Regions from separate parts of the Bacillus sp. PK6-026 genome, predicted to be linked through region 1. Evidence: riboswitches for the same ligand, from Rfam matches in the RefSeq annotation. Region 1 holds a riboswitch; each other region holds the start of a gene.

Region 1 (7,511 bases):
GAGAAGGCGATGAAGACTTTGCGGGTGATGACCGGGAAGATGCTTTTGCCGCTTTTCGTCTTCTGCAGAAGCATGACCTGGTAAAAGATGGACGCGTACACATTTTTGGCTTTTCCCGCGGCGGGATCATGGGTATCTTAACGGCAATCGAAATGAAAGAAGCTGCAGCTTCGTTTGTGTCTTGGGGCGGTGTCAGCGATATGGTTATGACCTATCGCGAACGCAAAGATTTGCGGCGGATGATGAAGCGGGTCATCGGCGGGACGCCTGAAAAGGTTCCTGAAGCGTACGAATGGAGGACGCCTTTTGACGAGCTGGAGAAGATCGAAGCGCCCGTGCTTTTGATCCACGGAGCAAACGATGAAAATGTCTCCATCGAGCATGCGCGGCGTCTAGAACGCGAACTTCTGCAAAGAAACAAGTCTGTGGATACGTGGTATTTCAGTCGATATACCCACTATTTTCCTCCGCGGGAAAATAGGCGGATTGTAAGAGAATTGTCTCAATGGATGAAAAGCCGGCCTTGGACAAGTTATGGTAAACTAAAAGAAAAGAGAAAAGGAGGGGGACTTTAGGTGGGAATGCCAGTTGAATTTAATACAATGATTGTGACAAAAGGAAAAGAAACACGGGTTGAGGAAAATGTGTTTACACTTGAAAAAGAAGGTTATCGGGTTTACCCTCTTCATGTGCCGCTTGAAGTCAGAAAGACTAAGCGGGGCGACATTACCGGCACCGCGCAGGCGGAGCGCCTTGAATGGTCAGACGGACGGACTCATTTAACATACAGGCTCGTATCATTAAATTCGACGAATTAAAAAAAGCCAAGGCGCGGATAGCGTCCTTGGCTTTTCTGTATTATGCAGGCACATCTTCCTCTTTTCCGATTCCTTTTTTGGAAGTCAGCCTGTGAATCAGCATGGTGAGAGCGCCGTCTCCTGTCACGTTCGTTGCTGTACCCAAGCTGTCCTGAGCAAGGTAAAGTGCGATCATCAATGATACGCTGGTTTCATTAAAGCCGAGCATCGACTGCAGCAGTCCGGCCGCGGCCATAACGGCACCCCCCGGGGCACCGGGCGCTGCGACCATTGTGACGCCAAGCATTAAAATGAACGGCATCATGATCGAAAAAGTCGGTGTTTGACCGTTTAGAATCATTACGCCCATTGCACAGCTCGTCAGTGTAATCGTGCTACCTGACAAATGAATATTGGCCAGGAGCGGAACGGCGAAGTCAGCCACTTTTTGGCTTGCTCCCGTTTTTCTGACTTGTCTCAACGTGACGGGAATCGTTGCCGCTGACGATTGTGTGCCGAGCGCAGTGAAGTATGCCGGCGCCACGATTTTCAACAGCGACAGCGGATTTCTGCCGTTTGCAGCGCCCGCAACGGAGTACTGAATCAAAAGTATGACGAGGTGAAGCACGATAATCATCACGAAAACTTTAGCAAATACGGATAAGATTGTCTGCACCTGACCGCCGAACGTCATATTGGTGAAAATACCGAAAATATGAACAGGCAGTAACGGAATAATAATATATGATATCAGCTTTTCAACGATCGTTTGAAATTCATCGAATGCGTTTTTTAATGTTTTTCCGGGCAGATAAGCAATTCCGATTCCCATGATGAAAGCAAAAATCAGTGCGCTCATCACGCTCATAAACGGCGTCATTTCAATGGTGAAAAATCCTGCTTGCAAAACTTCTTCCGGATTTTTAAATTCCTGCAGCTGATGGCCGGAAATGATCGCGGGGAGAAGATTTGATCCGACAAGGTACGCCAGGAGGCCGGCAAAAATGGTTGACGTGTAGGCGATACCTGCTGTAATGCCAAGGATTTTTCCGGCGCCGCGGCCGATTTGTCCGATGCCGGGAATAATAAAAGCGATAATAATAAAAGGAATGACGAATTTAATGAAGTTTCCAAAAATATCATTGAAAGTAGCGGCTGTTTTGACAAACCAAAGCGGAGCAAAGCTTCCGACGATAACACCAAGAACAATTGCCGTCATAATTCTCGGCAGTAATCCAAATTTCATAGATGTGTCCTCCTGATATATACAAATGTTTTTATCATATTATCATATGAAAGATTTCTTTTGTTAAAAATAAAAAAAGTCTGTATTTTCAAATAATAACAGCCGCGAATTGGAAGCGTTTTATCACAGGCCGTGCTTGATTGTCGTTTTAATCATTGTCCAGAAAATGGCATCGGCCGCTGACAGGCGAAGCGGATTTTTAATAAACTGCAGCAGCGCAGAATACCTGCGCTGCTGCAAGCGGGTTGAGTTATACGAGCGGTCCTCCGGCTTTTTCAATGTTTTCGGTATTAGAGAATTTTTTGAAATTCTTTTTGAATGCATTCGCCAAGTGGATCGCTTTTTCCTCGTATTCGTTTTCATCTGTCCAAGTTTTAGCCGGGTCAAGCACTTGATCAGGCACACCCGGAACATGGACCGGTGAATGAAGTCCGAAAATGCGGTCAGTCTTCATTTCGGCGTTATCCAGTTCTCCTTCTATCGCAGCCTGAACCATCGCTCTCGTATAAGCGAGGCTCATTCTTTCCCCTGTTCCGTATCCGCCGCCGGTCCAGCCTGTATTGACGAGAAAGACGCTGACGCCGTGTTCATCGATTTTTCTTCCGAGCATTTCAGCGTACACATGTGCAGGGAGCGGAAGGAACGGGGAACCGAAGCAGGTCGAGAATGTGGCTTCAGGAGCGGTGATCCCGCGTTCGGTGCCGGCGAGCTTGCTTGTATATCCGCTCAGGAAATGATACATGGCTTGTTCTTTCGTTAACTTGCTGATCGGAGGAAGCACGCCGAAAGCATCTGCCGTCAGAAATACAATGGTCTGCGGGTGTGCTGCGATGCTCGGCTTGACGATGTTGTCAATCGCATCAATCGGGTAAGCCGCTCTCGTGTTTTCCGTATAGAATGCGTCGGAATAGTCCGGCTCCCCGGTTTTGCCGTCAACCACGACATTTTCAAGAACGGAACCGAAGCGGATCGCATTGTAAATCTGCGGTTCTTTTTCTTTGCTTAAGTTAATGCACTTGGCGTAGCAGCCTCCTTCAATGTTGAAAACGCCTGTGCTGGACCAGCCGTGTTCGTCGTCACCGATCAGCTTCCGTTTCGGATCGGCGGAAAGCGTCGTTTTGCCTGTGCCTGACAATCCGAAGAAGAGAGCTGTTCCGCCTTCCTCGCCAATGTTTGCCGAACAGTGCATCGGTAAAATGTTTTGTTCAGGAAGAAGATAATTCATAATAGAAAAAATCGATTTTTTCATCTCGCCGGCATATTCGGTGCCTCCGATTAAAATCGTACGCTTTTCAAACGACACGATGATAAATGTTTCAGATCTGGTCCCGTCAATGAGCGGATCGGCTTTGAAATGCGGAGCGGAAAGAATCGTAAACGGCTGTTCTTCAGGTTTTTTATCATGTTCTTCAGGTCTGATGAACAACTGTCTTGCAAACAGGTTGTGCCAGGCGAACTCGTTGACAACTGTAATCGGAAGCCGGTATTTTTCGTCTGCTCCTGCAAACCCTTCAAATACATACAATTCATCGCGTTCCTTTAAATAGCTGAGCACTTTTGTGTACAGCCGGTCAAAGGCGGCTTCTGAAATCGGCTGGTTTACTGCGCCCCAATCGATTTTGTCCTTTGTGCTCGCTTCTTCCACAATGAATTTGTCTTTTGGCGAGCGGCCGGTGTATGTACCGGTTGTAGCCCGCACGGCTCCGGAAGATGTTAAGACTCCTTCTTTGCGTTCAAGGACTTTTTCAACCAAAAGGGGAACGGACAAGTTCAGCTGAACGTTTTCGCCCATTAATAACGTTTGTAAGTCAGTTGTTAAATCTACAGAATTCATAAAAAACCTTCCTTTGCGTGTTTTTTAATGTGTATAACATTAATGTAGAATTAGTATAACACATTTACTCTTATAGTCTATACCGTTTCTTCATTTTTCGTTCGGGTTTTTTCTCGAAAGACAAGTTTAAATTTATTGCGGCCGATATTGACATAACAAGCCATTTTAAGATAAGATATTTCATTGAGCGGATACTCTTATCCCGAGCTGGTGGAGGGACAGGCCCAATGAAACCCAGCAACCGGTTTCTCTTATTAATGGAAAAAAACAGTTTCTGAGACAACTACGGTGCTAACCTGATGCAAGGTGTTCAATACCTTGAGCGATAAGAGTGAAAGGCACGCAATACCAGACCCTTTCCTCAGCGAATAGGAAAAGGTTTTTTTATTGCATAAATCGAGATCCAAAAATTGCTAAAAAAACTGCCTTCAGGAGGAAGGTACTCGGCGTTTTTCACAGGACGTGAAAGGTTTTAGCCGAGTATCAAGCAGGAGGAAGGTACTGGGCGTTTTTCACAGGACGTGAAAGGTCTAGCCGGGCAGCCAGTCAGGAAAAATTCTATTAAGAGGAATTTTGACTTAGAATCTCGTCAAGAATAGCATATGGAAATTGTTTCAAAACGAGAGCGTATGAAGCCCGAGTATCGTCATATAATCAAGAGGGACGAGATCCGTATCATACTTAAGATCACGGCTGATCTTCATATACAGGAGGAAACATAAATGAGCAAAAACCGTCGGTTATTTACATCAGAGTCAGTTACGGAGGGACATCCGGACAAAATTTGCGACCAGATTTCGGATAGTATATTAGACGAAATTTTAAAGAAAGATCCGAATGCCCGCGTTGCCTGTGAAACATCTGTGACAACCGGATTGGTGCTGGTAAGCGGTGAAATCACGACGTCCACTTACGTCGATATTCCGAAAACAGTCCGCGAAACGATTAAAGAAATTGGCTACACACGTGCAAAATACGGTTTTGATGCCGAAACTTGCGCGGTCTTAACGTCTATAGATGAACAGTCGCCAGATATTGCAATGGGAGTCGACCAGGCGCTTGAAGCGCGTGAAGGAGCAATGAGCGACGCTGAAATTGAAGCGATCGGAGCCGGAGACCAAGGTTTAATGTTCGGTTTTGCCTGCAACGAAACAAAGGAACTTATGCCTCTGCCGATTTCGCTTGCTCATAAATTGTCTCGCCGTTTGACAGAAGTCCGCAAAGAGGAAATTCTGCCGTATCTTCGTCCGGACGGAAAGACACAGGTAACTGTTGAGTATGATGAGAACAACAAGCCGATTCGCATCGATACAATTGTCATTTCGACTCAGCATCACCCTGAGATTTCGCTTGAACAAATTCAGCGCAATCTGAAAGAGCACGTCATCAACCCGGTAGTGCCAAAAGAGCTGATCGATGAAAACACGAAGTACTTCATTAATCCTACGGGCCGTTTTGTTATCGGAGGACCGCAGGGGGATGCCGGTTTAACAGGACGCAAAATCATCGTTGACACCTATGGCGGATATGCCCGTCACGGCGGCGGAGCGTTTTCCGGTAAGGATGCGACAAAGGTTGATAGATCTGCAGCTTATGCTGCGAGATATGTAGCGAAAAATATCGTCGCCGCAGGCCTTGCTGATTCCTGTGAAGTGCAGCTTGCCTACGCGATCGGTGTCGCACAGCCGGTATCCATTTCAATCGATACATTCGGTACAGGCAAAGCCAGTGAAGAAACATTGATCGAAGTGGTTCGCAAAAACTTTGATCTAAGACCTGCCGGCATTATTAAAATGCTCGATCTTCGCCGTCCGATTTACAAACAAACGGCAGCTTACGGACATTTCGGCCGCCTCGACCTCGATCTGCCTTGGGAGCGCACAGACAAAGCAGATCAGCTGAAGAAAGATGCATTAGGAGAATAACAACCGCATAGCCGCTTTCATAAGCGGCTTTGTTTTTCGATGGCAAAAAGCGGGCGGATGTGAAACGTTTTTCTTTAAACACTTGTCTAATCAAGAAGCAGACTTTGATTTCTGCACGAAATTTAAAAAATCGGAGGCAATACTATGTGTGGATTTGTAGGGGTATTCAATCATCGCCCATCATCCGAGACAGCAGCCCAGGAAGAACTGATTAAACAAATGAATGAAATGATTGTACACCGCGGTCCGGACGATGATGGGTACTATCATGATGAGCATGTAGGCTTCGGATTTAGAAGGCTCAGCATCATCGATGTGGAAAACGGAGGACAGCCTCTGTCTTATGAAGATGATTCCTATTGGATTATTTTTAATGGAGAAATCTATAACTATATAGAACTGAAAGACGAACTTATTTCAAAAGGATACGAGTTCAAAACCGATTCAGATACGGAAGTTTTGCTTGCGACTTACCGCCACTACAAACAGGAAGCTGCTTCCAAGCTGCGCGGAATGTTTGCTTTTTTAATCTGGGATAAAAAAGAACAGCTCCTATACGGAGCGCGCGATCCGTTCGGCATTAAGCCGCTCTATTTTACGAAAACGGACGGCCATGTTTATTTTGCGTCAGAAAGAAAGAGCCTGATGGCTGTTGATGCCGATTTGGAATTGAATGAAAAAGCGCTTCAGCAGTATACGTCATTCCAATTTGTACCAGAGCCTGAGACGCTTGACAAAAAGGTGCAAAAAGTAGAACCGGGCCATCAGTTTACTGTCCGCCCGGGCGAGGATATTCAATTTAAAACATACTGGAAAGTTCAATTCAAGCCTGTTCAGACCGAAGAAGACAAGCTTGTTCAGGAAGTAAGAGACGCGATCTTTGATTCCGTAAAAGTCCATATGCGAAGCGATGTACCTGTAGGTTCCTTCCTTTCCGGAGGCATCGACTCTTCTTTTATCGTGTCGGTAGCAAAGCAATTTCATCCCAACTTAAAAACGTTCTCTGTCGGCTTTGAACATGAAGGCTTCAGCGAAGTTGATGTTGCGAAAGAAACCGCTGATAGGGTCGGCGTGGAGAACTTCAGCGCGATCATTTCCCCTGAAGAATATATGAACGAGCTTCCAAAGATCGTCTGGCATCTGGATGATCCGTTGGCAGACCCTGCTGCAATTCCTTTGTATTTTGTCGCGAAGGAAGCGAAGAAGCAAGTTACGGTTGTTTTGTCCGGAGAAGGAGCAGATGAGTTGTTCGGCGGTTACAATATTTACCGGGAGCCGCTTTCATTAAAGCCGTTTGAACGAATTCCGTCCCCGCTGAAAAAGATGCTTCTGCACGTAGCTTCAGCGATGCCGGAAGGAATGAAAGGGAAAAGCTTTTTAATGAGGGGCTGTACACCTCTTGAAGAGAGATATATCGGCAACGCAAAGATTTTTGAAGAAGGCATGAAATCAAAACTTCTTCGCCAGTATGACAGCAACCTCTCTTACTGTGACGTGACAAAGCCATATTTTGAAGAAAGCAAGTCCTACAGCGAAATTAACAAAATGCAGTATGTCGATATCCACACATGGATGCGCGGTGACATTTTGCTGAAAGCCGACAAAATGACGATGGCCAATTCACTGGAACTCCGCGTTCCGTTTTTGGACAAAGTCGTATTTGAAGCGGCTTCCAAAATTCCGGAAGAGCTGAAAACGAAAAACGGCAC
Region 2 (7,511 bases), 1.8 Mb from region 1:
AAGCTGAAAGCGGATTTGTATCAGTATGAGCTGCTGTTTAACGGGACGCTGGACGCTATTTTTATATTGGATAAACAGATGAACATCATCCAGGCGAATGATGCCGCCTGCAAAATTCTGCAAAGCCAAAAAAAGAATTTGCTGGACCGGTCGGCGCTCGACTTCCTGCACGCCGTCCCGCCGGATGAACTGAACCAGAGCATTCAACGCTTTTTGGAGCGGGGATATGCGAAAAAAGAAGTGGCCATCAGGCTTGACAACGGATCTGTCAAATATATCGAGTTTACTGCAAGCAAAGGAATCGGTGAAGACTGCTATTTTGTCGTCATGAGGGACATTTCATCGAAAAAAATATTGGAGCGGGAGCGCACCATTAATGAAAAGCTGTTTAAAGATTTGTTTCACCGCGCGGTTGAAGGAATCGTCATCTTTGATAAACAAGGCTGTTTCATCGATGCGAACCATTCGTTTTGCCAGAGCTTCGAAATTGAAAAAACAGAGCTTTCAAAACTGAAGCTGTCTCAATTCGTATCCCCTGAAAACAAGGGGCGGCTCGATAAAATCTGGAATGCTCTTTTCAGAAGAGGGAAAGCAAAAGGGGAGCTTCCTGTCCGGCTCAGATCAGGAGAAGACCGGCTGTTTGAGCTTACGATAACCTCGAACATTTTAAACGGCTTTTACATGTCGATTATGAGGGATATTACCGAGAAGCGCTCGATGGAAAAACAGCTGTTTAAAAGCGAAGAACGCTTTAGAGAAGTCTTTGAAAATGCGATGGATGCCATTATACTGATGAATAACGACGGCCGCATCGTCAAAGCGAACCAGTCGGCCTGCAAAATCTTCGAACTGCCGATGGAACAGCTTCTCAACAAGAAGATGACCGATTTTATTGATCAAACCGATCAGAGGTACCATGCCATTCAAAAGCAGTATGATCAAAAAGGGGAAATCCGGGCGGAACTGCTGTTTCGTATGGCAAACGGACAATATAAAGAGCTTGAGTTCACGTCAAAACGGATCATGTTCGACAGCCAGGACCTAACCATTTTAAGAAATGTCAGCGACAGAAAACGAATGGAACAAGAATTGCGGGAAAGCGAATTGAAGTTCAGAAAAGTATTCAACGGATCAATGGACGGAATCGTTCTTTTCAACAACCAGTACGACATTATCGATGCGAACCCCCTTGCCGGAAAAATTCTCAGCACCCCTCTTGAACAGCTGAAAACGTCCAATCTACTTGATGTCATCTCCGGCTATCATATAGAAAACGCAGCTTCTCCCGCTAAAACGATTTCCTTAGAAGAAATGGACAATGACATCCCATTCCTGCTGAGCGACCAAAAACGGATTCTTGAATTTTCATTTAAAAGAAATATCATTCAAAATATGAACTTGGCGATGCTCAGAGACGTGACAGAACGAAAAGAGCTTGAAGAGCGGCTCCGCAAGTCTGATACCCTTCACGTCGTCGGCGAACTCGCAGCCGGAATTGCCCATGAAATCCGCAACCCGATGACGGCGCTAAAAGGATTTATCCAACTGCTGAAAGGCAGCATCCAAAATGAGGATCACGCGCTTTACTTTAATGTCATCACATCAGAACTCAAAAGGATTGAATCGATTATTACGGAGTTTCTCATCCTTGCAAAACCGCAGGCGATTATGTATGAAGAAAAAAATATCGTCAAAATCATGCAGGACACAATGGATTTGCTGCACGCACAGGCAAACCTTGACAACGTTCAGATGCATCTGAAGTGCGAAGGCGGCATTCCGCTGATTTATTGCGAGCCGAATCAGCTGAAACAGGTATTTATCAACATTTTGAAAAATGCGATTGAAGTGATGCCTGACGGAGGCAACGTATATGTGTCGATCAAACCGAAAGGAGACGACCATATCATTATCTCGCTTGCTGACGAAGGAATCGGCATGACAGAAGACAAATTGAAGAGGCTCGGCGAACCTTTTTACACGACAAAAGAACGGGGCACTGGACTCGGGCTCATGGTCAGTTATAAAATTATTGAAGAGCATAATGGAAAAATCGAAGTTGAAAGTGAAGAAGGGAGAGGCACGACATTCCATCTGACTCTCCCGATCAGACAGCATCATGAGGAGGAGGCTTAATCGCATCGTGGGCTTTTATATTGAAATGACCTCGCCTTTTGGACAAGCTTACATTGTCGAGGAAAATCACCACATTACGCATTTGCTATTTGAAAAAGATGAACTAAAACAGCTCCAGCAAGACGGCTTGGAGCTTCGCCGGACCGAAACGGAATTGTTGAAGGAGGCAAAGCGCCAGCTCGAAGAATATTTCAGGGGGGAGCGGAAGACGTTCACCCTTCCTCTCCGCCAGGATGGAACCCCGTTTCAGAAAAAAGTGTGGGAGGCGCTGCAGTTGATCCCGTACGGTGAATCACGGAGCTATTTAGATATCGCGTGCGCCGTCGGGAATCCGAAAGCGGTTCGCGCAATCGGCCAGGCCAATAAAAGAAATGCGCTGCCGATTTTGATCCCGTGCCACCGTGTCATCGGCAAAAATCGTTCTTTAACGGGGTACTCCGGAAATGAAACGGATAAAAAAGCGGTGCTGCTCGACATCGAAAATATTGCGTATAAGGGAAAATAATATACGAGCACGCCGTTTCTTTTTTTCGTCAGCGACATATAATTTTATTAAGTTAAAAATGTTGGTCTTGGTAAAAAAGGAGGACGAATAAGTGAAAACGAACCGCCCGAACAAAATAGCAGGATACGCGGAATTGTTCGTCAAGCTGCACGTGTTGACCGAAGAGCAGAAGAAAGACATCATCAAATCGATTAAAATCCGCTAAAGCGGCCTAAGTAAGGGCTTCAGCGGAAAACAGCGCTTCAATTTCTTCTTCAAACCTGTCTGTGATAATCCCTTTTTCCGTAATGATGCCAGAGATTAAATCGTGCGGCGTGATATCAAAAGCAGGGTTGAACACTGGCACCTCTTGCGGAGCTATTTGCGTTCCGTTTATCAGCCTGACTTCATCCGGATCGCGTTCTTCAATCGGAATGTTGTCGCCACATGAAATCGAAACATCAAAAGTTGACAGGGGAGCGGCGATAAAAAACGGGATTTGAAAGGCTTTGGCGAGGATTGCCAAGCCGTATGTTCCGATTTTATTGGCTGTATCTCCGTTTCTCGCGATCCTGTCCGCTCCGACAATGACGGCTGAAATGTTTTTTTCTTTCATCGTATGGGCAGCCATGCTGTCTGTAATCAGCGTCACGTCAATTCCCCCCTGCATAAGCTCCCACGCCGTCAGGCGCGCCCCTTGCAGGACAGGCCTCGTTTCACAGGCATAAATATGAAGGTCGAGGTCCTTTGTTTTGGCAAGATAAAACGGGGAAAGGGCCGTACCGTACCTGCTTGTCGCAATCGAGCCGGCGTTGCAGATGGTCATGATGCTGTCACCCGATTTGAACAAATGCAGTGCATTCTGTCCGATTTGCCGGCACGTTTCTTCGTCTTCAACCTGGATCTGAATGGCTTCATGGATCAGATTTGTTTTTGCTTCATTGACCGATTTTGCGTCCTCCGCACTTATTACCAGCCGATTGAGAGCCCAGGATAAATTGACGGCTGTCGGCCTTGCCTGATTGAGTTCATCTTTGATTTTTCCGAGTTCCACCAGAAACGCGGAAACCTCAGATGTATTGATGCTTTGTGCGCAAAGGGCGAGTCCGAAGGCGGCTGTAATGCCGATGGCAGGTGCACCCCTCACTTTCAGCGTTTGAATCGCATCATAGACGTCTTCTTTTGTTGTGAGGTGCAGGTATTCCGTCTTTTCGGGAAGCTTTTGCTGGTTCAGAATTTTTACCGATGCTTCTTCCCATTCGACAGAGCGGGGCACCGCAAATTGTTCAGGCATGTCATTCACTCCTTAAGTGCGTTCCGAAACGCTTCAATCAAGTCTTTTGGCGTCCGGAAACCACTGCGTTTTTCTATGAATGCTGCGCCTATTTTAAGGGCGAGCTTTTTTTGGCTGATTCTCCGGGAAAACGGAACGATTGTTTCAAGGTCCGCCACATGGGCAAGGCCGATCGTCCGGCGGATCATTTCGCAGCCGGCAAAGCCTGCTGCGTCTTCAAACGCCTGCTTCAGAACTGATTCAAGGCGTCCTTTCTCATTTTTGCAAGCGTCAAGAGCATCGTTTTCCCATGCTTCGCTGAATGTCCGGCTGAACGTATGCCAGACGGTCTCGACATGGCGGTATAAAGGAGCCCGCCTGTTTTCTTCGCGGGAAAGCGCGTGCAGCAGCAGGTTGGCGATAAACTGTCCAATGTCAAACCCGATCGGGCCGAAAAACGCAAATTCAGGGTCGATGATTTTCGTTTCGGCTTCTTCACTTGCGAAAATGCTGCCTGTATGAAGGTCGCCGTGGATCAGCGTTTCCTCTGCAGACAAAAAGCGCTGTTTCAGTTTTGCCGCTTCAATTTTTAATGCTTCATTGCGCCAAAGATCTTCCGCTTCATCGCGAAGCTCTTCTTCGAAATCGTTTGTCTCATGATCAAAGAAAGGGTCTGTGAACACAAGGCTTTCTGTAATATCGCACAGATCCGGATTCGTAAACTGCTTCACAAGCCGCCCTTTAACTGTTGGGTCAAGTGCATATTCAGACGAGTAAAAATGTGTTTTTCCAAGGAATTCTCCGATGTCTTCCGACAGGTGGGGATAATCCTTCCCGTCAATCAGTCCTTTTCTGGCGATTTCCAAGTGAGAAAGGTCTTCCAATACGGTAACGGCAAGCTCGGTGTCAGAATAGTACACGTTCGGGACAAGGTGCGGGACATGCTCGGCTTGGCGGATCAGCGCACTGCTTTCGATTCTCGCCCTGTCAAGCGACAGCGGCCAGCTTTCGCCGACGACTTTCGCATAAGGCACCGCCTGTTTGATGATCAGCCCTTTTTGCTGCTCTTTGTCATACACGCGGAAGACCAAATTCAAGTTTCCGTCCCCGATCTCCCGGCATGTCAGGGTGCTTTTGCTTGGAAAAAGCCCGAGGCGGACGGCCAGCGCGGCCGCGGAGCTTTCGGTCAAAGTTTCGTATGCTGCGGTTTTCGTTACGGTCATGTGTGATTCCCCCTAAATGTCGTTAACAATAAAAAAGCCTCTTTCTCATCGAGAGAAAGAGGCTGATTTGTCGCGTTCGCCTCTCTTATCTCTCAGAATTCAAAGTCTGATGGAATTAGCACCGTGCCCTAGCGGCGCAGAATTTCGCGCCCCATTTCACAATGGTATTACGGTCGGTTGCTGTTGGGGTCATTAGGCCAGTCCTTCACCCAACTCTCGATAAGAGAAATCAATATAAAATTTTGAAATTTCAGTTCGGTCAGTTGCTGAAAATGTTACCAGCATCTCAGTTTTCTTGTCAACACTTTTTTAATATAAATCTCTGCGAATGTCCTCAAAAACCGGAATTTGCCCCCGCGCTTTTTCAATGTCCCCGAGGTTGATTTCGGTCCTGATGACGGCTTCACCGCTCCCTGCTTCAGCGAGGGTGCGGCCGAGCGGATCAATGATGATGCTGTGGCCCGCAAATTCGTTTGCCGGGTCACTTCCCGCTCGGTTGCAGGCTGCGACAAAGCACTGATTTTCAATCGCTCTGGCTTTTAAAAGGCTTTGCCAGTGATCGAGGCGGGCGAGCGGCCATTCCGCCGATACAAAGATGATGCCCGCACCTTCCTTCGTATGTTTTCTGATCCATTCCGGGAAACGGATGTCGTAGCAGATAAACCCCGCAGCCGGGATCCCTTCAAGCTCGAAGCTCCCGTCGCCTGAGCCCGCTGACAAATAAAGGTGTTCGTCCATCAGCTGGAAAAGGTGAGCTTTGCTGTATTCTTTGATCAAATGTCCGTTTTTGTCTGCGATGTACATGATATTGTACACACCGCTTTTTTTCTTAACGGCGACAGAGCCGCATATGATATGGACACGGTTTGCTTTTGCCGTTTCCTGCAGCCATCTCTTCGTTTGCCTGCCTTCTTCATCTGCGATGGAGCCGAGATTTTTTAAATCATAACCCGTCGTCCACAGCTCGGGAAGGAGAAGAACATCCGCTTTCCGGCTTTCCTGTTCGATCAGCTGCTCCGCTTTTTTAAAATTTTCAGAAGGATTGCCGTATGCGATATCGAATTGCAGACATGAAATTGTCAGCTTCAATCTGGATCACCTCATTTTTTTCTTTACATTTTACATTTAACAATATATGATGATGGACTATCATTTCAAGAATTTTTCAAAAGCGGGTGAATCATATGAAATTTGAGCTTTCAGATGTGCTGAAACAGCTGCCTGAGCAGTTTTTCGCTTCCTTGGTGAAAAAGGTGAATGAAAAAATCGCCGCCGGCCATGATGTGATTAATCTCGGCCAGGGGAATCCCGATCAGCCGACACCTGATCACATCGTTGATACAATGGCGCAAGCCGTTCGCAACCCTAAAAACCATCAGTATTCCTCCTTTCGCGGCAGCCGTTCACTCAAGGAGGCGGCAGCCGCGTTCTATCGAAGGGAATACGGCGTAGAGCTCGATCCCGAACGCGAAGTCGCTGTATTGTTCGGCGGAAAAGCCGGTCTTGTCGAGCTTCCGCAATGTTTGTTAAATCCGGGGGATGCCGTGCTCGTTCCCGATCCCGGCTATCCCGACTACTGGTCGGGCGTTGAGCTGGCAAGAGCGAACATGGAAACGATGCCGCTTACAGCGGGCAATCAGTTTCTGCCTGACTACAGCCGGATTCCGAAGGAAGTGAAAGAAAATGCGAAGCTCATGTATTTAAATTATCCAAACAATCCAACCGGTGCCCAAGCCACGCCTGTTTTTTTCGAAGAGACTGTCCGGTTTGCCAAGTCGAACGGAATTTGCGTCGTCCACGATTTTGCCTACGGTGCGATCGGCTACGACGGCAAGAGGCCTGTCAGCTTTCTCGAAACGGAGGGGGCAAAAGACACAGGAATCGAAATTTACACGCTTTCCAAAACGTATAATATGGCTGGATGGCGGGTCGGGTTTGCAGTTGGCAACGCATCTGTGATCGAAGCGCTGAACCTTTATCAGGACCATATGTATGTCAGCCTTTTTAAAGCGGTCCAAGACGCCGCGGCAGCCGCGCTTCTATCAGACCAAGCGTGTGTCAAGGAGCAAAATGAGCGCTACGAAAAAAGGCGGGATGTATGGATTCGTGCGGTCCGCGAAATCGGTTGGCACGCGGATGCTCCGCAAGGTTCTTTTTTCGCCTGGATGCCTGTCCCTGACGGGTATACATCTGAGGCTTTTTCCGATCTGCTTCTCGAAAAAGCGAATGTCGTCACAGCGCCCGGCATCGGCTTCGGCAAATACGGAGAAGGCTATGTGAGAGTCGGCCTCTTGACAAGCGAAGAGCGGCTCCGGGAAGCGGCTTCGCGCATTGCCAAGCTGAATATATTCAAAAAGACCGGCCACAGTCATTGACAACCGGGAAAAACGATGGG
Region 3 (7,511 bases), 2.1 Mb from region 1:
TTCGGGTCAAGGATATGATTCACTTTTATGAAACCCAGTTTTCCGATTTCCGTATAAATAAAGCGTGGGACCTGTTAAAGGACATGAAAATCGACGGGGATAAAAAAATCGGCAAGCTTTCCAAAGGCAACCGGGGCAGGCTGAAGCTCGCGCTCACATTGGCGCGCGATGCAGCAGTCGTGCTGCTTGATGAGCCGTTTTCCGGTCTTGATCCGATGGTGAGAGAATCGATCGTCAAAAGCCTTCTTACATATTTGGAGCTTGATAAGCAGACAATCGTCATCGCCACCCATGAGATTCATGAAATTGAACAAATTTTGGATGAGGTCGTCGTCGTCTTAAATGGCCGAATTGAAGAAAAAAAGGATGTCGAACAGCTGCGCGAGGAATCCGGAATGTCGCTTTTGGAATGGCTGAAACGGTTTATTGAAGAAAAAAATTGAAAAGGCTGGAGGAGAAACAGTGGAAACACTTTTGGAATTAAAAAATGTATCAAAAACGATCAGGGGGAAAAAGATTATCGACGGCCTGAGCTTTGACGTTCGGGCAGGCGAAATATTCGGCTTCCTAGGTCCGAACGGCGCCGGAAAAACGACGACGATCCGGATGATTGTCGGGCATATGAACATCACCGCCGGTGAAATCGCCGTGTGCGGCGTCAGCGTAAAAGAAAATTTTGAAAAGGCCGCGCGGCATATCGGAGCGATCGTTGAAAATCCGGAACTGTATAAATTTTTAACGGGCTATCAAAACCTTCAGCAATACGCGCGCATGACGAAAGGCGTGACGAAACAGAAAATTGACGAAATCGTCGAGCTTGTCGGATTGAAAAACAGGATCAACGATAAGGTCAAAACGTATTCTTTAGGAATGAGACAAAGGCTTGGCCTGGCCCAAAGCCTTTTGCACGATCCGAAGCTCTTGATTCTCGATGAGCCGACGAACGGGCTTGATCCGGCCGGTATCCGGGAAATTCGCGATCATTTAAGAAAGCTGACGAGAGAAAGAGGTATGGCGGTCATCGTTTCAAGCCACCTGCTTTCAGAAATGGAGCTGATGTGCGACAGGATCGCCATTATCCAGAACGGAAAGCTCCGGGATATTCAGCATGTGCACGGACCCGCTCGGGATGAAAAGAAGCGCTATTATATTCAAGCGGATGACAATCAGGCTCTGATGCGGGAAGCGGCTGCCTTCAAAAAGATGAAGGTTGACGAAGCGGAAGGCGGGATAGAGCTCAGCCTTCAAAAAGATGAAGTGCCTGATTTGATCAAACACTTGTCAGACAACGGTGTCCGCCTATATGAAGTGAAGGCTGTGAACAAATCGCTGGAAGACCGGTTCCTGGAAATCACCGCAGAGAAGGAGGAAGCTCAGCATGTTTAATCTCATCGTAAATGAATGGATCAAAATTTTTAATCGAAAAGGCACATATGTCATGATTGCGATTTTGCTGTTATCTGCCATCGGGCTGGGCGTTCTCACAAAGATGATCGGAGAGACAGACCAAAACCCGGACTGGAAAAAAGAATTGATGCAGGAAAATAAAGATATGAAAGAACAACTTAAAGGGGTCAATAATCCGGCACTTGAAAAAAGCTATGAACGGTCGACCGCCATTAATGAGTATCGAATCAAGCACGATTTGCCGGAAGACGGGGACTATTCGGCCCTGTCGTTCATCAGCGACGCGAGCGGCAACATTCCTCTCCTCGGTCTGTTTGTGATCACGGTGGCTGCGGGAATCGTTGCGAATGAATTCAACTGGGGAACGGTGAAGCTGCTTGTCATCAGGCCGATCAGCCGCTTTAAAATTTTGCTGGCAAAATATTTTACAGTTCTGCTTTTTGCATTGGCTTTGCTTTTCATTCTGTTCGCAAGCGCGGGTATCACAGGCCTTGCTTTATTCGGGGCAGGCGACGGCAGCCAGGTTCACTTGGCGTACGCCGATGGAACCGTTGAAGAAAAAAGCCTGCTGCTGCACTTGGCCGGCAGCTATTTGCTGAATTCAATATCGCTTTTGATGATGGCGACAATGGCCTTTATGATTTCAGCTGTTTTCAGAAACAGCTCGCTTGCCGTAGGTATTTCAATTTTCCTTTTGGCAATGGGCGGAACGGTGACAAACTTGCTCGCAACGAAATTTGATTGGGTGAAATACATCTTATTTGCCAACACTGATCTCACTCAATACTTTGACGGATCTCCGCTTGTTTCAGACATGACGCTGGGATTCTCGATTGTGGTGCTGGCTGTCTATTTTATCGTTTTTCATGTGCTCGCCTTTGGTGCATTCACAAAAAGAGACATCGCTTCATAAGCGGTTTTCGCAAAAAAAGCCTGACGCCGGTTTTCCGGGCGTCAGGCTTTTTTTAAATATAAAAAGACTGCTGACATTCGGTCAGCAGTCCTGTATGAAGATCAGCGGTTCACAGCTTACGCTTTTGTTACGTTAGCAGCTTGTGGTCCGCGGTTTCCTTCAACGATTTCGAAAGATACAGATTGGCCTTCTTCCAAAGTTTTGAAGCCTTCGCCTTGAATAGCAGAGAAATGAACGAATACATCGTCTTGTCCTTCAACTTCGATGAATCCGAAACCTTTTTCAGAGTTAAACCATTTTACTTTACCTTCTAGCATGAAATTTCCTCCTAAAGCGATAACGCTTAAATTCACTATTCTTGCTCTAAAACAAACTTCCAAGACGAAAACTCTTACAAAACTTTCTTCTTAAAGATAGTTCGAACAAAAATAATTACCTTTACTTTACCAGTGTTTAAGCGAAATTACAACTGCTAAACACAATTTTTTTAAAAAAAGTGAAATTTAATAATCAGGGCGAAAAATAAAGCATTAAAAAGCGGGTTTTTGAAATTTTCACAATTCTGATTGACAACATTTCAAAGAAGCTGTAAAGTTAGGTAAAACTTCATGCATCAACACTTCTTATTCAGAGAGGCGGAGGGAATTGGCCCTATGAAGCCTCGGCAGCGGGTTCTGCATACAGCAGAATACTGTGCCACATCCAACAAGCCGTACGGGCTTGGAAGATAAGAAGAGAGCGGACCACTCTATTTACTTCGTGTCGTCTAAGGCTTCTTCTTATTTTTTAAGAGGGAGCCTTTTTTGTTAGCCAAAAAGAGGAGGAAGATCATCATGATTACATTTGAAGGCGTTGAAAAGGTCTATGAAAGCGGCGGACAGAAGGTTCATGCGCTCAATGGAATCGACCTTCATGTAGATAAAGGGGAAATATACGGCGTCATCGGATTCAGCGGCGCAGGGAAAAGCACGCTGATCCGCTGTGTGAACTTCCTTGAAAAACCGACGGCCGGAAAGGTATTCGTCGGCGGAAGAGACTTGATGTCTCTGTCGAAAGCTGAGATTCGAGCTGTTAAAAGGAAGATCGGCATGGTATTTCAGCATTTTAACCTGTTAAATTCAAAGACGATTTTCGCTAATGTCGCTGAGCCGCTCGCGCTTGTCAAAACACCGAAAGCCGAAATCAAGCAAAAAGTGACGGAACTGCTCCATTTTGTCGGACTTGAGGATAAAGCCCGCGATTATCCGGATCAGCTGTCGGGCGGCCAAAAGCAGCGCGTCGGCATTGCCCGGGCGCTGGCGACAAATCCGGAGGTTCTGCTCTGTGATGAAGCGACATCCGCGCTTGACCCGCAGACGACCGGCGATATTTTGAAGCTGCTGAAGCGCGTCAACGAACAATATAACATCACGATTTTGTTGATCACTCATGAAATGAATGTGGCAAAAGAAATCTGCGACAAAGTCGCGGTCATTGAAAAAGGAAGGATCATTGAATCAGGCAGCGTGTTTGACGTGTTTTCCGCGCCGGAAACCGAAACGGCCAAAAGCTTTGTCAAATCAGCCATCGACCACGAGATACCTGAATCGATTCAAAAATTAAATGTGAAGCATCTCTACCAGCTTCAATTTGTCGGCGAATCTTCCGGGAAGCCATTTCTTTCGCAAGTGGCAAAGCGGTTTGACGTAGAAGTCAACATTCTGCACGGAACGATTACAGAGCTTCAGGGAATTCCGTTTGGCAGTATGACGGTTGAACTGCAGGGGGAAGACGGTGAAATCGGGCGGGCGCTCGAATATATCCGCAGAGAAAACATTCGCATCAGGGAGGTATAAGCATGCTTGTTACATATGACCAAATCATTGACGCACTGGTTCAGACGATTCAAATGACGGTTTTCTCGCTTTTATTTTCAAGCGTGATCGGCATTCCGCTCGGCATTTTGCTGGTTGTCACAAGGAAGGGGCATCTGCTTGAAAATCCGGCAGTTTTTACGGTTGTCAATATGATCATTAACATTTTCCGTTCCGTTCCATTTATCATCTTGATGGTTGCTTTAATTCCGGTGACAAGGCTGATTGTGGGGACGTCCATCGGCACATCGGCAGCGATTGTTCCCCTGACTTTTTATGCGGGGCCTTACATCGCAAGGCTCGTCGAGAACTCTCTGCTTGAAGTCGATCCGGGAGTCATTGAAGCCGCTGAAGCAATGGGAGCGACTCCGCGGCAGATCATCTTCCGGTTTCTGATTCCGGAAGCGCTCGGTTCGCTTGTGCTGAGTTTTACGGTGGCAACGGTCGGATTGGTCGGAGCGTCGGCGATGGCTGGTGCGATAGGCGCCGGCGGTCTTGGGGATTTGGCGATCACATACGGCTACCAAAGGTTTGACACGCTGACGATGATCATCACGGTTGCAATTCTCGTCATCGTTGTGCAGGGATTGCAGACATCCGGAAACGTTCTGTCCAAAAAATTGAGAAGAAGATAAACAGAGAGGGAGACAGCTATGATGAAAAAGTTCACATTTGTTATCATTTTACTGCTGCTTGCGGGAGTGATCGCGGGGTGTGCGGCAGACTCTGATGCGAAAACCATTAAAATCGGCATCAGCGGAACGGATACAAGAATCTGGGACTTTGTGAAGAAAAAAGCCGAGAAAGAAGGCTTAAAGCTTGAAATCGTCAAATATTCTGATTATGTTCAGCCGAACCAGGCTTTGGCGGGCGGTGACATTGACGCCAATGCATTTCAGACGATATCTTACTTTAATGCATTCAAAAAGGAACGCAATCTTGAACTTTCGCCGATCGGCATAACGATCATCGCTCCGATGGGCATTTATTCCGAGAAGTATGATTCGCCTGACGATATACCAAACGGCGCGGAAATCGCTGTTCCGAGCGAAGCGACGAACATGGGCAGAGCCTTGCTCCTGTTGGAGTCCGCCGGCCTGCTTCAATTAAAGGACGGATTTGACGGAAACGGAACGCTTGATGCGATTAAAGAAAATCCTAAAAAACTCAAAATCACAACGGTGGCCGCAGAGCAAACGCCGCGCGTGCTTCCCGACGTCGCTGCATCTGTTATCAACAACGGCATAGCGGTTGACGCCGGCTTCCATCCTGTCAAAGATTCGATTAAACTGGAAGACGAAACAGCGACACCGTACATCAACATTATTGCGGCCAGAACAGAAGACCGGGACCGTGAAGATTTGAAAAAGATCGTTGAGCTGTACCAATCAGACGATACCGCTGAATTGATCAAAAAAGAGTTTGACGGTGCACAGCTGCCGACTTTTGTTCCACTGAAAGACATCGGCGAATAAAATGTCAGTCGCGCAATTGATTCCCGGGTCATATATTGAAATACATCGATAATTCCTACTTGACCAATCAGGTTTGTTGTACTATAGTTTTTAAATGTAAAAAATTCTGGGGGTGCTTTTGTTACCATGACATTATTTGTTGTTATTAATATTATCGTCATGCTCGGCCTGATGGCGCTCCTTTATATGATGCAAAAAAAACATGTTTCGTTTTCTAAGCGGGTATTTACCGCTCTGGGAATCGGCATTGTTTTTGGATTCGCTTTGCATTTTATATATGGTTCGTCTTCAGAAACGATTACGCAGACATCTGATTGGTTTAATATTGCAGGCGGCGGTTATGTGAAGCTTTTGCAGATGATCGTTATGCCGCTTGTATTCATCTCGATTTTGGGTGCTTTTACAAAGCTTAAACTGACGCACAATATCGGAAAAATCAGCGGATTGATCATCGGCCTCTTGATCGCGACGACAGCTGTCGCTGCTGCGGTGGGAATCGCGTCCGCACTTGCTTTCGACCTGCAGGCTGTCCATGTGGATCAAGGCCAGGCAGAGTCAATGAGAGGGGCGGAACTCGAACAGAAATCGCAGGACATGGAAGCCAAAACACTTCCACAGCAAATTGTCGAGCTTCTTCCGGGGAATCCGTTTTTAGATTTTACGGGAGCAAGACCGACATCAACGATCGCCGTTGTTATTTTTGCGGCTTTCCTTGGAATCGCGTATCTCGGGGTCAATCGAAAACAGCCTGAACAAGCTGAGCTTTTCAAAAAGATGGTTGATGCCGTGTATGCGATCATTATGCGTGTAGTGACGTTGATTCTGAGGCTGACGCCTTACGGTGTATTGGCGATCATGACAAAAACGATTGCAACGAGCGATCTCGACAGCATTGCCAAGCTCGGCAAATTTGTCATCGCTTCATATGTGGCGCTGATCGTCATGTTCATCATTCACCTGCTGCTCATTACATTCAGCGGTTTAAATCCTGTCACATACTTGAAAAAGGCGTTTCCGGTCCTTGTATTCGCGTTTACATCTAGATCAAGCGCAGGCGCTTTGCCGCTGAACATTAAAACACAGCGCAGCCTCGGTGTTCCCGAAGGCATTGCAAACTTTGCCGGTTCCTTCGGACTGTCCATCGGACAAAACGGATGTGCCGGAATTTACCCTGCAATGCTCGCGATCATGATTGCGCCGACGGTCGGACAAAATCCGCTTGAGCCGTCATTTTTGTTCACGGTTATCGCTGTTGTTGCGATCAGCTCTTTCGGAGTGGCAGGCGTCGGCGGAGGTGCGACATTTGCAGCGCTTCTCGTCCTTTCGGCGTTAAATATGCCCGTAGCGCTTGCCGGACTGCTGATTTCGGTTGAGCCGCTCATCGACATGGGGCGTACGGCTCTTAATGTCAGCGGCAGCATGACGTCAGGACTTGTCACAAGCAAAGCAACAAATGAACTTGAAAAAGACACGTACCAAGACCGTACTAATATCATTGAAGCAGAAGTGTAAAAGAAGAACGGCCCGCACAGCTTGATTGCTCGTGCGGGCCGTTTTTTATGAATAGTTTTGGTCGTTATCGAACATCGTCTGGTTTGCAGTCTGATCGTTCATGACATTAACCGGGGCAGTCATATGGCTTGATTGATGCTGGTCGTTTGCCGTATGGCCTGACTGGCGATGTTCCTGTGACTGTCCTCCGGAATTGAAAGCCTGTTTGATCATGTCAGCCGGATTCATCATCATCTGGTTTCGGCCGTTACCTTGCTGTCGACCTCCCATGCCCTTCGCGAACATGCCTGTCAATCTTTTGCGGATTTCGGGAGAAAAAGCCGCGGTCAATGCAGCTGATCCTAAAACCAA
Region 4 (7,511 bases), 220 kb from region 1:
GTCTCATCGTCCCGGGCACATACTTGAAAAAAGCGATGAAAGGCGAGCTTCCTCTGTTTGAGAAAGCGAAGGCGCTTCAGGAAGAACTGATGATGCTCATGCCTGAAGAACCAGGTGACGGCGTTTTGGAACAGGAAAAGTATCTGCTGAGAAACGCCAAAAAAATCGCGCTCATGATCGCGGGACTCGCCGCGCAAAAATATGGAAAAGCGCTCGACCAGGAGCAGGAAATCCTCGTGAATATCGCCGACATTGTCAGCCAGGTCTACGCCATGGAAGCAGCTATTTTGCGTACAGAAAAAGCCATCCAGGCAACCGGGGAAGACAAAAACGCCCAGAAAATTCTTTATACGCAGATTTTTGCACAAGTTGCCTTTCAGGAAATTGAAAGCCATGCCAAGGAATCGCTCATTGCGATGGAATCAGGTGATTCGCTGCGGATGATGCTGTCCGCGCTCCGCAAATTGACGCGCTTTACGCCTGTCAATGTCATTGAGAAAAAGCGCCAGGCAGCCAAGGGAGTCTTTGAAGCTGAGAAATATATCGTTTAAACGAAAAGCCCTGCTTAGGCGGGGTTTTTAGCTGTTATAGAATGGAGCACGGTTTTAGGTTTTTCATTCGATCTGTGTTAAAATTACCTCGATTAAATGAGAGGGGTGTGTATGTATGGCTTTGGATTTTTACTGGTATCCGAAATGCGGGACATGCCGCAAAGCGAAAAAATGGCTTGAAGACCATGGCAAAGAAATCAATGGGATACATATCGCAGAAGAGCCGCCAAGCAAGGAAAAACTGAAAGAGCTCTACGAGAAAAGCGGGCTTGAATTGAAGAAGTTTTTCAACACGAGCGGACAAAAATACCGTGAACTCGGCTTAAAAGACAAGCTGCAAAACATGTCTGAAGATGAGCAGCTGGAACTGCTGGCTTCGGACGGTATGCTGATCAAACGCCCGATTGCGACAGACGGCAGTAAAGTAACGGTCGGTTTTAAAGAAGATCAGTTTAAGACATACTGGTTATAACCCATCAAAATATGATATCTTCAATGTAGGATCGATTAAAACACTTTATGGAGGGGTTAGCATGAGCACACCGAAAGAGTTGCGTTATTCAGAAGAACACGAATGGGTGAAAACAGAAGGAGATAAAGTCAGAATCGGCATTACAGACTTCGCCCAATCCGAACTTGGAGACATCGTATTTGTCGAGCTTCCTGAAGTGGGAGACGAAATCAAAGCGGACGAGCCTTTTGGCAGCGTTGAATCCGTAAAGACCGTTTCTGAGCTGTATGCCCCGATCAACGGAAAAGTGGTCGAAGTGAACGAAGATCTGGAAGACAGCCCTGAATTCGTCAACGAGTCTCCGTATGAAAAGGCTTGGATGATTATCGTCGAGCCGTCCGATGCTTCTGAAATCGAAAATCTGATGACAGCCGAGCAATATGAGGACATGATAAAAGAAGACTAAGGATTATTCAGGATAGCCATGTGTCGTTTGGATACTCTATATCAAGAGGGGGTGTCCAAATTGACGCTGAAAAAAGAACGTATTGATATTACAGAACATGTGGAAAGCCGATTAAAAAACGGCGGAATGCAGCTGTACCATGAGAATGAGCTGATCGGCCGAATGACCGGAAAGGATCAATACGAGTTGAAATCTGGATATTCATTCCAAGATGAGAGATTTTACAAAACGGCGGATACCGTAAGCGGTCCGGATGCTAAATATGTAGACTGTGATGACCACCAAGGCTGGTGTTAATCAAGTCAGGCGGTGAACATTCACTGCCTTTTTTTACAAGTAAATCTTTAAAGGTGATCCATATGCCGGAAAATGAAAAAGTCATGATCGTCGAAGGGAAATCAGATAAGCAAAAAGTGAAGCATGTCATCGAAGAGCCCGTGGATATCATTTGCACAAACGGAACGATCAGCCAGGCAAAACTCGATGAATTCGCCGAAACGCTGTTTGATAAAGACGTTTATATCCTGGTGGATGCCGATGAATCAGGGGAAAAGCTCCGCCGGCAGCTGACGAGGGAGCTCCCCCAAGCTTCGCATCTATACATCGATAGGGTATACAAAGAAGTCGCTTCCGCCCCGAGTCAGCATGTTGCAGAAATATTAATTCGTTCAAACATCCGGGTACATACAAAATATTTATTATAAAACGTATTGAGGTGCGGTTCAACAGATGCAAGAACTCCAAGAAAAAGAGCTAAAACGGCTTGAACATGAGACCTGTCTTCTATATGTATACACGCCGTTCTGCGGAACGTGTCAGCTGGCCGGAAGAATGCTGGAAGTCGTTGATGAAATGATAAAGGACATTCCTTTTTATAAAAACAATCTCAATTATTCCCCGGCATTTGCCAAGCAGCAGGAAATAGAAAGCGTTCCATGCTTTATCCTTTACAAAAACGGGCAAGTCGTCAAAAAAGAATACGCTTTTCACTCCGTTTCCTACTTATACGATACGATTAAACAAAATGTTGTGGATTAAGGGCGGTTTTGACATATTTCTCGGGAAATAACCAGCAAAAACTTGTCGAGCAATTCCTAAAGGAACTCCTGCGGCAGACAGAGAATCTGTAAGTATGACCAATTTACAGGAGGTTATACAGTTGGAGAAAATGGGATTGATAGAAAGAGAGGACAAGGCTCTTTTTTTAAAACCTCTATTATCGACAACGGCTTTGCTGATTACGTTTCAAGGCGAGAAAGAAGCTTTTACGTTAGCGATCAACGAAAAAGGGGAAATGGAAAAATCTTCTCTTGCAGAGAAAGCTCATTTGACCTTTTTTGGAGAGCAAAGCGAGATTATTGACCTTCTTCACGGCGATATTTCATTGCAGCATCTCGTACAGCGCGGCACTGTTCAAGTAAAAGGCTCATTCAGAGCTTTATTGAAGCTTGAAGCGATTTTATGGCTGACGGACGGCTTTTTTAAAAACAGCGATCTTTATTCAGAGACATTTTAAAAATTTGAAAAATCGGCACATTCCGTGTATAAGTCGGACAGAGACGAGCGTTTACGTTCGTCTCTTTTCGCCGTAGGCCGATTGTCTTACGAAAAATAGTTGACAACTATTTTTTCGCATGATATCCTACTTTAAGAATTCCGATCATAATAATCAAAAAATAAATATATGATTCTCTTATCCAGAGAGGTGGAGGGAAGTGCCCTATGAAACCCGGCAACCATCAACACGTGTTGAAATGGTGCCAATTCACACGAAGCGTTATGCTTTGAAAGATGAGAGAAAGGCCCAGACTATTCAAAAGCCTTTCTGCTCATGTGTGCAGAAAGGCTTTTTTCATTGTTTGATCAGGAATTTAGACAACTATGAGAATTGAGCAAGAAAGCAGGTGATGGCTTTTGATAAATCTTCAAAATGTTTCAAAGATTTATCGGTCAAAGCATGGAGATGTCAATGCTGTCCAGGATGTCACCCTTACGATTAAAAAAGGTGAAATCTTCGGAATTATTGGATATAGCGGAGCTGGAAAAAGCTCCTTGATCCGTCTTTTGAACGGACTTGAACAGCCGACTTCAGGCACGGTTGAAGTAGCCGGCAGAACAATCAGTGAGATCAAAGGGAAGAAGCTGAGGAATGCAAGGCAGGAAATCAGCATGATTTTCCAGCACTTCAACCTATTGTGGTCAAGAACGGTCCGCGACAATATTGCGTTTCCGCTGGAGATCGCCGGTGTCAGCAAAGCAAAACGTCTGAAAAGAGTCGCTGAACTGATAAAGCTTGTCGGACTTGAAGGCAAGGAAAATGCCTACCCTTCACAGCTTAGCGGAGGCCAAAAGCAGCGCGTCGGCATCGCTCGGGCGCTCGCAAACAATCCGAAAGTTCTCTTATGCGATGAAGCGACATCAGCGCTTGATCCGCAGACGACTGACTCGATCCTGGGTCTTCTGTCCGATATCAATGAAAGGCTCGGACTGACCATTGTCCTGATTACTCATGAAATGCATGTCATCAGGAAAATCTGCCACAGAGTGGCCGTCATGGAAAACGGAAAGGTCGTGGAAGAAGGCGATGTGCTGAACGTATTCCTCAAGCCGCAGGAAGAAATGACAAAGCGCTTTGTTCAGCAGGTAACAGAACCGGTGGAAACACAGGAAACGCTGAAGCATTTCCTCGAAGAAACGACATCCGGGCGGACGATCAAGCTCACCTTCGTCGGTGAAGCGGCCGAATCGCCGCTGATCACACAGATCATTCGGAAGTTCGATGTTGAAGTCAACATCCTTCAAGGCAAAATCTCGCAAACTCAGGACGGCGCATACGGTTCATTGTTCATTCATGTCGACGGATATGAAAACGAGGTCAATGATGTGGTCGATTTCATCAAGAGCCGTCAAGTAGAAGCAGAGGTGATCACGAATGTTTGAAAAACTGTTTCCAAACGTAGATATGGAGCAGCTGTGGGAAGCTACGTATGAAACGATATATATGACAGGAATTTCCCTATTGTTTGCTTTTATCATCGGAGTGATTCTCGGTATGCTGCTGTATCTGACTTCTAAAGGAAACATTTGGCAGAATCGGGTCGTGAACGGTGTAATCTCGGCAATCGTCAATGTGTTCAGGTCTATTCCTTTTATTATATTGATTATTTTGCTGCTCGGTTTCACAAAGTTTTTAATGAACACGATCTTGGGGCCGAACGCCGCACTTCCGGCTTTGATTATCGCATCCGCTCCGTTCTATGCCCGCCTGGTTGAAATCGCTTTGCGCGAAGTTGATAAAGGCGTGATTGAAGCGGCAAAATCGATGGGAGCCAAAACATCGACGATCATATTTAAAGTGCTCCTGCCCGAATCGATGCCGGCCTTGATCTCTGGCATTACGGTTACGGCGATTGCACTGATCGGTTCGACGGCGATGGCCGGAGCAATCGGTTCAGGCGGACTCGGGAACCTTGCCTATGTAAACGGTTTTCAGATGAACAATCCCGATATTATACTCATCGCCACTATTTTCATCTTAGCTATTGTGTTTATCATCCAGTTTATCGGGGATTTTATAACAAATAAATTAGACAAACGTTAGGGAGGACATCAACATGAAAAAAGGTTTATTAACAGCTTTATTCATCATTTTTGCAGGCGTTTTAGCCGCTTGCGGATCTTCCAGCAGCGAAGGGGATAAAGACAGCAAAGTCATCACAGTCGGAGCGACGCCGACGCCTCACGCTGAAATCCTTGAAGAAGCAAAGCCGCTTTTGAAAGAAAAAGGCTATGAGCTTAAAATCAAAAATTTCACGGACTACAAACTGATCAACAAGGCGCTTGCAACGAAAGATCTCGATGCGAACTACTTCCAGCACGTCCCGTATCTTGAACAGGAAATGAAAGAAAATAAAGACTACGATCTTGTTAACGTCGGCGCGGTACACCTTGAGCCATTCGGCATTTACTCTAAAAAGTATAAATCTTTAAAAGACCTTCCTGACGGTGCAAAAATTATTATGAGCAACAACGCCGCTGAACAGGGCCGCATGCTTGCAATGCTTGAAAATGCCGGACTGATCAAGCTGAAATCAGGCATTGAAAAAGTGGATGCGACAGTAAAAGATATTACAGAAAACAAGAAAAACCTCAAAATCAAAAATGATGTGGCGCCTGAAATGACGGCAAAAGCATACGAAGCCAATGAAGCTGACGCAGTGTTCATCAATGTGAACTACGCGATCCAAAACAAGCTCAATCCGAAAACTGATTCAATCGAGCTTGAGTCTCCAAAAGACAATCCTTACGCTAACATCATCGCCGTCCGCAAAGGCGACGAAGATTCTGACAAGGTGAAAGCTCTGATGGACGTATTGCGCTCTGAGGACATTAAAAAGTTCATCGACAAAAAATATGAAGGCTCTGTCATTTCTGTTTCTGAGTAAATGAAAGAACACCCCGGTTTTGGAGAAAACCGGGGTTTTTTCGCGTATTTTTTGAAAAGAGGCTCATAATAAAAAAAGACTACCAACTGAAAATGGAGGAACAAAACGTGAATCAGCATGAATCAGAAAGCATTATCGAATCCGCACTGCATGAATATAAAGCAGGGATCGGCATCTTTTCCGAAAAAATGCCCGGAATTGCCGCCAAATACAACGAATTTACAGAGGAATGCTTTAAAAAAGGCGCGCTCAGCGAAAAGGATAAGCAGCTGATCGCACTGGGCATCAGTGTTAATACACAGGATGAATATTGCATTATTTATCATATCAAGGGCTGCCTGGATTGCGGAGCGTCGGAGGAAGAAATTCTTGAAGCGGTCGGCGTAACTGCGGCATTTGGCGGGGGCGCGGCCATGAGCCAAGCTGTCACGCTCGTTCTGCAGGCGATGGAAGAATTCCAGCAAATGAAGCATTGATTTTTCATCCGTGAAAGCATATTGAAAGCACACACATCTTTGAAGAGTTTGTATATAACTGGTACTATGAAAGAAAATCTCTGAAAGGATGATTCATTATTTGTTCAAGCCAAGATCAGCTTGACCTTGAATTCACGGCCGAAATGGAAAAAGCGATGCACAAGTCGCATGGAATGGGGTACGAGGAGTACAGCAGAAGCCATGTGAACCGGCTTGAAGTTGAGAAAAGGCGCGAAGAGCAGCATCAAAAAAGCAAGCAGATCGTATCAAATTTACCCATGATCGGATAAAATGAGGGGGGGCGGATGTCAATCCGTCCTTCTATATGTCTTTAGAATCCGCTTGACCTAAGTGAAGGAAAAGGTAAAATTTAAATATGAATATATGATCATATATTAAAAGGAGGATTTATGATGGCTCATTCTCACGATCACACAGGTCACAGCCACCATGGCAGCCGATCAGCCAATCAAAAAGCGCTCTACATCAGCTTCGGTTTAATTTTTACTTTTATGATCATTGAAGTGATAGGCGGGATATTGACGAACAGCCTCGCTTTGCTGTCGGATGCGGGACATATGCTCAGCGACGCTGCAGCACTTGGTTTCAGCCTCTTGGCGTTTAAAATTGGGGAAAAGGCCGCAACTGTGAGCAAAACATTCGGCTACAGGCGCTTTGAAATTTTGGCTGCGTTTATCAATGGCATCACCTTGCTTTTGATTTCACTTTATATCTTTTGGGAAGCGTACAACCGCTTTTTCAGCCCGCCGGAAGTCGCCGGCAGTGGCATGCTGGTGATTGCAACGGTTGGTTTCTTCGTCAACATTGCTGCAGCCTGGATATTAATGAAAGGCGACACAAGCGGGAATTTAAACATGCGGAGCGCATTTTTGCACGTCATCGGTGATATGCTGGGATCTTTCGGCGCGATTATCGCAGGCCTCCTCATGCTTTTCTTCAATTGGAATATCGCCGATCCAATCGCAAGCGCCGCCGTCGCGGCTTTGGTTCTTGTCAGCGGGTGGCGGGTGACGAAAGACTCGGTGCATATATTAATGGAAGGAAAACCGAAAGACATTGATGCGGAAGCGCTTAAAAACGGCCTGCTTTCCATTCCGTCAG

The links. A riboswitch is a leader RNA that binds a small molecule or an ion and turns the genes downstream of it on or off. The one in region 1 is predicted to bind S-adenosylmethionine.
Region 2: it holds a riboswitch for S-adenosylmethionine, as region 1 does, so the genes downstream of both, mtnK (S-methyl-5-thioribose kinase) here and metK (methionine adenosyltransferase) in region 1, are expected to answer to the same signal.
Region 3: it holds a riboswitch for S-adenosylmethionine, as region 1 does, so the genes downstream of both, M1D59_RS05040 (methionine ABC transporter ATP-binding protein) here and metK (methionine adenosyltransferase) in region 1, are expected to answer to the same signal.
Region 4: it holds a riboswitch for S-adenosylmethionine, as region 1 does, so the genes downstream of both, metN (methionine ABC transporter ATP-binding protein MetN) here and metK (methionine adenosyltransferase) in region 1, are expected to answer to the same signal.

What each region holds. Positions count from the first base shown of each region.
Region 1 is NZ_CP096418.1:3,262,380-3,269,890, reverse strand. Features, by position in the region: gene M1D59_RS16595 (alpha/beta hydrolase family protein) at 1-575, shown strand, start outside; gene M1D59_RS16590 (DUF2584 domain-containing protein) at 576-818, shown strand; gene M1D59_RS16585 (dicarboxylate/amino acid:cation symporter) at 859-2,043, opposite strand; gene pckA (phosphoenolpyruvate carboxykinase (ATP)) at 2,294-3,877, opposite strand; SAM riboswitch class I at 4,072-4,209, shown strand; gene metK (methionine adenosyltransferase) at 4,600-5,802, shown strand; gene asnB (asparagine synthase (glutamine-hydrolyzing)) at 5,947-7,511, shown strand, end outside.
Region 2 is NZ_CP096418.1:1,468,324-1,475,834, forward strand. Features, by position in the region: gene M1D59_RS07460 (PAS domain-containing sensor histidine kinase) at 1-2,136, shown strand, start outside; gene M1D59_RS07465 (methylated-DNA--[protein]-cysteine S-methyltransferase) at 2,144-2,641, shown strand; gene M1D59_RS07470 (hypothetical protein) at 2,733-2,846, shown strand; gene mtnA (S-methyl-5-thioribose-1-phosphate isomerase) at 2,853-3,914, opposite strand; gene mtnK (S-methyl-5-thioribose kinase) at 3,920-5,116, opposite strand; SAM riboswitch class I at 5,199-5,342, opposite strand; gene M1D59_RS07485 (carbon-nitrogen family hydrolase) at 5,426-6,205, opposite strand; gene M1D59_RS07490 (pyridoxal phosphate-dependent aminotransferase) at 6,301-7,491, shown strand.
Region 3 is NZ_CP096418.1:992,168-999,678, forward strand. Features, by position in the region: gene M1D59_RS05020 (ABC transporter ATP-binding protein) at 1-443, shown strand, start outside; gene M1D59_RS05025 (ABC transporter ATP-binding protein) at 463-1,386, shown strand; gene M1D59_RS05030 (ABC transporter permease) at 1,379-2,320, shown strand; gene cspB (cold shock-like protein CspB) at 2,437-2,637, opposite strand; SAM riboswitch class I at 2,941-3,054, shown strand; gene M1D59_RS05040 (methionine ABC transporter ATP-binding protein) at 3,154-4,155, shown strand; gene M1D59_RS05045 (methionine ABC transporter permease) at 4,158-4,808, shown strand; gene M1D59_RS05050 (MetQ/NlpA family ABC transporter substrate-binding protein) at 4,830-5,648, shown strand; gene M1D59_RS05055 (L-cystine transporter) at 5,775-7,160, shown strand; gene M1D59_RS05060 (hypothetical protein) at 7,206-7,511, opposite strand, start outside.
Region 4 is NZ_CP096418.1:3,481,441-3,488,951, reverse strand. Features, by position in the region: gene M1D59_RS17855 (acyl-CoA dehydrogenase family protein) at 1-551, shown strand, start outside; gene M1D59_RS17850 (arsenate reductase family protein) at 667-1,023, shown strand; gene gcvH (glycine cleavage system protein GcvH) at 1,085-1,468, shown strand; gene M1D59_RS17840 (YusG family protein) at 1,529-1,765, shown strand; gene M1D59_RS17835 (toprim domain-containing protein) at 1,828-2,172, shown strand; gene M1D59_RS17830 (thioredoxin family protein) at 2,198-2,506, shown strand; gene M1D59_RS17825 (SCP2 sterol-binding domain-containing protein) at 2,628-2,984, shown strand; SAM riboswitch class I at 3,159-3,266, shown strand; gene metN (methionine ABC transporter ATP-binding protein MetN) at 3,383-4,408, shown strand; gene M1D59_RS17815 (methionine ABC transporter permease) at 4,401-5,069, shown strand; gene metQ (methionine ABC transporter substrate-binding lipoprotein MetQ) at 5,083-5,913, shown strand; gene M1D59_RS17805 (carboxymuconolactone decarboxylase family protein) at 6,006-6,389, shown strand; gene M1D59_RS17800 (cation diffusion facilitator family transporter) at 6,803-7,511, shown strand, end outside.